DNA from 2 places in the Paenibacillus sp. GM1FR genome. Region 2 is predicted to be linked to the other one. Evidence: a T-box and tRNA genes for the amino acid it is inferred to sense, from the RefSeq annotation. Region 2 holds a T-box; the other holds one or more tRNA genes.
The links. A T-box is a leader RNA that pairs with one kind of tRNA and senses whether it is charged. The one in region 2 lies ahead of PAEAM_RS12360 (valine--tRNA ligase), so its partner is inferred to be a tRNA-Val.

Region 1 (3,424 bases), on a different contig from region 2:
CTGCCTTAATCATTAAGGTGAAAGTCTGGTTTTTTTTTATTTTACAAAATCCTTTTTTTACTATTGAATAAAGAACTTATGTTCGCATATAATATGAAATACAAACAAACGTTCTTATCGGAGGGATGATTATGCTAGGGAAATATATTGGCCAGATGGTGGAGCTTGTCTACATGGATCGTGCAGGGCAGATTACGCAGCGACAGATTCGAATTAACAGTGTACGTGGTGGGATGATTAGAGCATCAGCGGGAAAAGAAGGTTCACCCCGAACATTTCTGGAGCAAGGTATTCTGGCATGGCGTCCTGTTACCGATCTGAATGGGGAGGTAAAGTATGCTGAACGACTTTGAACGCAAGATTTTGCGTATTATGGTGAACTATGCAGGACAACGGCGCAGGCTGCCGCGTATGGATGAACTGGAGAACAAGACGGGACGAAGCAGAGCATACATTCATGAGTCACTGCAGGAGCTGGAACGAACCGGGCACATCGCGTGGGAGAATCGGTCTACTCTCGAAGGGATACAGATTTTGCAGGCATGGGAACAGGTACAACAGCCGATTCGCAAAAGCCAACCTTCCGGTGATTCCGTAAAATATTTTACGGACTACTAATCATAATAAGAAAACGCCAACCCGGGTAACCGGATCGGCGCTTATTGTGTCACATGTACGACATGTGCATCTATTTTAGAAATGGGGGAGTTGGTCCAGGTTGTTGGTTGGGTCACCGTCGGCATCGCCGCGAATGTACATTTCGCCATCCTTGCCTTTAAATACATTCACACCGGCAATAGCGCCAGCTTTTACTTCTGCAAGTGCCTGCTGATAATCCAGTACGCGTCCTGCTGAAGTCTGAAAAGCTGTCAGGTCACCGTCACCATTTTTCTGTACTGCTGTGAAACTCTCGCGTGTCGTTTGATCCATGATGTCACACTCTCCTTATATGACGAGATAGGAATCTGCTTACCTGATTAGCCTATCCGAAATCATCGGAAGTATGCACCATATGCTGATGAGACCTTCCAACGACGAGGTTTTACAAGCTCTTTCTCATACGAACATGCAGAATATCTGCATCATAAAAAGGTTCTTCCGAAATCACTTCATAACCCAGTTTTTCATAGAATTTCTGTGCCTGACACTGCGCATCCAGTACAGAATAGGATAAGCCGAGTTCACGGGCCAGCTCCTCCATCGCGAGCAGAAGCACACGTCCATAACCGAATGAACGATGAGACTCAAGCACCGCGATCCGCTGCATTTTGGCCGTATCCTTGCTGTAATAGATCAGACGTCCTGTGGCTACAGCTTGGCCATCCGTACTTAACAATACATGATGCACATCTGGACTGATGACATCATATTGATCAATCTCAATCTCGGCAGGCACCTGTTGCTCGATAACAAAAACGTGATGGCGAATTCCCAAGGCTTGCTCCAGTTGTTCTTCTGTCGATACATAACTAATCTCAGCTGCCAATTCCATTCCTTCTTTCTGCTCTTGCGCGACATATCAGACTGAATTATACAAAAAAATGTTTTTCCTGTATAGTGAAGTCTGGAACATAATGGGAGAGGAGGGGGTAGTGATGGGCATGACAGGCATCATGGTAATTACATTGCTAATGTCGGCGGGAATGATTACTCTGTTGTATTTCGTTACGAAGAAAGCATACTCACGCAAGTGGGATGAAGACGAGTAATTCATCTGTTAACCTTCACGGCAAGACTTCACTGCTTCCTCGCGGAGAATATACATCTTGAATTACAGATTTGGAGTATACGTCCAGCCAAACGGGCAGAGATTCACCATTTTCATTGGGCTGTTGTAATTGTTGGAATTGTACCGTATGTTCATCCTTCTCCAAGCTGCAACCAGTAACGATTGTAATGAGAATCATAAGCCCAGCAAAGAGAAAGAAGCATTTGGTAAATGTATGTTTATTGGATTTTGACCGTTTTGTTATGTTTCTCATAGGGAATTCACCTCGTTGTAGAAATGGTAATCTTTCCTTTATTGTGCACCATTTCGGGTGAATTATAACCAAATAAATCATTGACAATGAACACGGTTACTTGATATGATACTGTTACTTGATTGGGAAACAATTATATATCATGATCTGTTAGCTCAGCTAAGTTTAGTAGTACGGACACGATGGATACATCTTAATTATTACAGGGCGATAGCTCAGCGGGAGAGCATTATCTTGACAGGGTAAGGGTCGTGGGTTCGATCCCCACTCGTCCTATATGAAAAATTAAAGGCAACTTCTTTTGAGAGTTATATCTCAAGAGGAGTTGTTTTTTTTATATAATAATATGGCTACCTCCAATAATATGTGTAGGTGGTTTTTGTTGATAATAAATATACTTAATGGTACAATTTGGCTAAAATTAGCAGTGAAAGTAGTTACTACTATCGATAAAAATAATACAGAAAAAAGATATGGTGGTTGATCGAATGGGACAAATAAAGCGTGTTGCAGCACTATATCGAGTGTCCACAAAAGGACAGATGGACGGGAACGATATTCCAATGCAACAACGAGCATGCAGGAAGATGGTAGAGAAACAAGAGGGATGGAAGCTAGTTAAGGAATATACCGAAAAAGGGATATCAGGTTTTAAAGTACCTGCCTCGAAGCGTGATGTTATCCAAAAGGCTAAAGAGGATGCAGAGAATGGTTTATTCGATGTCTTGTTGGTATTTATGTTTGATAGGCTTGGAAGAAAAGAGGATGAGACTCCCTTTGTACTTGAGTGGTTTGTAAACAAAGGTGTTGAAATGTGGTCTGTAATAGAAGGTCAGCAAAAAATTGAAGCATACACCGATCGGATGGTCAACTACTTAAGATTCTGGCAGTCAAGCGATGAAAGTAGGAAGACCTCTGACCGTGTCAACGAAAAACATATACAGATGGTCGAAGATGGTATTTTTAGGGGAGGAGGTATTCCCTATGGGTATAAAAGTGTTGATTCCGGTAATGTAAATAAAAAAGGAAAAGCACTGCAAAAACTGTGCAAGCAAGAAGAAGAGTCAAAGATCGTACAAGAAATATTCCGACTAGTGCTTGAAGAAGGTTACGGACAACTAAGAATAGCTAAACTTCTAAACGAAAAAAATGTTCCGACAAGAAAAGCAAAACAATGGGGTGCTCCTACTGTAAACGTTATACTTAAGAATCCAATTTACAAAGGAGTGATGAGATACAGAAAAGAAAAAGGGGACGATATATTTTCAAAACCAATTCCTGAATTAATGATAGTTTCAGAAGAGGATTGGAATAGTGTACAGGATATAAGGGACAAAAAGAACCCTAAGAATCCAAAAAGAAATGAAAATTCCATTCCCATGAGCACTAAGGGAAGTTTACTTTTAACTGGAATAGCCAGATGTGGTTGTTGTAATTCTAGA
Region 2 (3,424 bases):
AACAGCCTCTGGGTTCTCAAGAGCAGGATCATATACCGGCCATGATGCCAGCGTAATGGTCTCACCTTCATGCGGCAGATGCTGCCAGATCTCTTCGGAGATGTATGGCATAAACGGATGAATCAGGCGCATGGTCTGATCCAGCACATAAGCAAGCACGGATTGTGTTTTCTTCTTGGCAACCGGATCTTCCCCATAGAAGGACAGCTTAGCAAACTCAATGTACCAGTCACACAGGTCATCCCAGATAAAGTTATACAACACACGACCCGTTTCCCCAAATTCATACGCTTCGATTAGACGCGTAATATCGCGGGAAGTTTCGTTCAAACGGTGCAAAATCCAATAATCCGCTGTACCAAGCTCTCCGCTAATGTCACGTTCCTCATAGGTGAATCCTTCCAGATTCATCAATGCAAAGCGCGAAGCATTCCAGATCTTGTTGGCGAAATTACGAGCCTGCTCCACCCGTTCCCAACGGAAACGCAGATCCTGACCTGGCGTGCTGCTGGTTGAGATCATGTAACGCATTGCATCTGCGCCGTATTTCTCAATCACATCCAGCGGATCTACACCGTTACCCAGTGATTTGGACATTTTACGTCCATCTGCATCACGGACAAGACCATGCATCAGCACATCCTTGAACGGAATCTCATCGGTGAATTCCAATGCAGTGAAAATCATACGTGCAACCCAGAAATATATGATGTCATACCCTGTCACAAGTACACTTGTCGGATAATAACGTTTCAGGTCTTCCGTATCTTCCGGCCAGCCTAGTGTGGAGAATGGCCATAAGCCGGAGCTAAACCAAGTATCGAGTACGTCTTCGTCCTGTCTGAGCTTGCGTCCAGCATACTCTGGCAGCGTTGTTGGATCTTCAGCAGATACGATGATTTCACCTGTTTCTTCATCATACCAAGCAGGTATACGATGTCCCCACCACAGTTGACGGGAAATACACCAGTCACGAACGTTTTCGATCCAGTTCAGATAGGTTTTCTCAAAACGATCTGGAACAAAATTAACCCCTTCGCCGCTCTGTTGTTTTTTAATCGCTCTCTCTGCAAGTGGCTTCATCTCAACGAACCACTGTGTAGACAGATACGGCTCAACAACAGCTCCGGTACGTTCACTGTGTCCAACCTGATGCGTGTGATCCTCAATGTTGATCAATACGCCCTGCTCTTTCAAGTCAGCAACAATCTGCTTGCGGCAGTCACTGCGGTCCAGTCCCTGATACTTGCCTGCCTCAGCATTCATTGTGCCGCTCTCATCCATTACCGTAATCTGAGGAAGATCATGACGAAGACCTACTTCAAAGTCATTTGGATCATGCGCAGGTGTGATTTTAACTGCACCACTTCCAAACTCTTTATCCACATAATCATCAGCGATAATTGGAATTTCGCGTCCAATGATAGGCAGTACAAGTACTTTACCAATCATATCTGCATAACGCTCATCCTTCGGATGAACAGCAACCGCTGTATCACCCAGCATCGTTTCAGGACGCGTTGTTGCCACTGTAACGTAGCCACTTCCGTCTTTGAGCGGGTACCGCAGATGGTACAGGTGACCCTGAACCTCTTTATATTCAACCTCAATGTCGGACAGAGCTGTCCGGTTCACCGGGTCCCAGTTAATGATACGTTTGCCTCGGTAAATAAGGCCTTTTTCATACAGTTGAACAAATACTTTACGAACCGCTTGGGACAGACCTTCATCCAGCGTAAAACGTTCACGTGAGTAATCAAGCGACAATCCCATTTTGCCCCATTGCTGACGAATGGTAGTGGCATATTGATCTTTCCAGTCCCATACCTTCTCCAGAAACTTCTCACGTCCCAGATCATAACGAGTCAGACCTTCTTCACGCAGCTTCTGCTCCACTTTGGTTTGGGTAGCAATACCTGCATGGTCGGAACCCGGAAGCCACAGTGCGTCATAACCTTGCATCCGTTTGGTGCGGATCAGAATATCCTGCAGTGTAAAATCAAGCGCATGCCCAATGTGCAGCATCCCGGTCACATTTGGGGGTGGAATTACAATCGTATACGGCTCTGCATCTTTACGTTGACCGGCTTTGAAATATCCACGCTCCATCCAGGTGGAGTACCATTTATCCTCTGCCGCCTTAGGATCGTAAGTGGTCGGCATTTCTGTTGCAGCTGATTTTTTTTCCTCAGACATGTGTCATTCCTCCGTTACTTCATCATCTTCGCCAAAAAAAACAAAAAAAACCTTTCATCCATCAAAGGACGAAAGGTTAGCTTTCGCGGTACCACCTTTGTTTCACGCTGACAGCAAGATAGACTTCACCCTCTGTACATGACGTGACACTTCAAGCAGATAACGGCTGCTACCGGCCCATCCTACCTCAGAAATAAATGACGATAGATCTCATTCATCCCTTGTATTCAAACAGGCAACTCCCGGGCGACTTCGATCAGTTGGTTCCTGCGGAATCTCACAGCGTTGCAATTCCACTCTCTGAAAGGTCATACTGTCTACTACTCCCGTTCCACGTTGTTCTTCAAAAAACCTACACACATCATACCTTGCTCGTGCGCGATAGTCAACCTGACAACAGCGGATAAAGAGCGCTGGAATGCAGGTTTAGGACGAATCATACAAAAACCCGCAATCCTCAAGGGGATCACGGGTCGTAACGAAGGCTTTAACTACGGATTAAGGGATGTACAATATCTGACCTTCTTCCACAACCTGCTCAGATAATCGGTTATACAACTGAAGTTCCCTCGTGCTCAATTGATATCGATCTGCAATGGCATCCAGTGTATCTTCTCGCTGAACGATGCACAGTTTCACCTTGCGGAATGGGGTCTGGTCCACGATCGTTCCCAGGAACAGGTTCTTCCATTCCACATCATCAGCTGGATACGTTTCTTCCTGTACTACACCCGCAGGAACCTCATCGCCTCGCTCCACTTCAGCATCGCGTGCCGCTCTACCGGAGGATAACAAGGAAGAGATACCTACGCCCTCTTCTTGCCGTGGTGCGGATTCTTTTTTGCTGCCAAAAGCAACCTTCAGCTCCGGCTTGTCTTCCGTCTCAGCCACAGGTTCAGGAACAAATGCTTCGTTCTGTACGAACTCGTCTACCCCAGTCGCTTCAAAAGACGGCCGATCTTCCTCAGCGTTGCCTGGTTCGGACGAAGCAAATACACCTTGCCAGTTCTCCGCCTGTGATTCAACCGGGACATCGGCAACTGCCTGATTCTCCTGCTGAGGTACAGATCTCGCTGATTCGAAGTGCCATACCTCTGGTGCGTCCGGTACATCCTGTGCTGCCAACTCATTAGATGATTGAGCTGCAGGCTCTGAGACTGCTTGATCTCCACCTCTCGAGTTCGCAGGTAATACATCCACGGAAGGCTCGGACCAACCCGAAGACTCA

Region 1: it has a tRNA-Val gene. The T-box ahead of PAEAM_RS12360 (valine--tRNA ligase) is inferred to sense a tRNA for this amino acid. The anticodon was not compared.

What each region holds. Positions count from the first base shown of each region.
Region 1 covers NZ_MKZL01000011.1:272,352-275,775, forward strand. The annotation lists gene PAEAM_RS07170 (hypothetical protein) at 132-353, shown strand; gene PAEAM_RS07175 (hypothetical protein) at 337-618, shown strand; gene PAEAM_RS07180 (DUF3892 domain-containing protein) at 694-930, opposite strand; gene PAEAM_RS07185 (GNAT family N-acetyltransferase) at 1,043-1,486, opposite strand; gene PAEAM_RS07190 (hypothetical protein) at 1,725-1,982, opposite strand; tRNA gene PAEAM_RS07195 (tRNA-Val) at 2,187-2,258, shown strand; gene PAEAM_RS07200 (recombinase family protein) at 2,471-3,424, shown strand, end outside.
Region 2 covers NZ_MKZL01000013.1:26,207-29,630, forward strand. The annotation lists gene PAEAM_RS12360 (valine--tRNA ligase) at 1-2,196, opposite strand, end outside; T-box leader at 2,258-2,539, opposite strand; gene PAEAM_RS12365 (LysM peptidoglycan-binding domain-containing protein) at 2,695-3,424, opposite strand, start outside.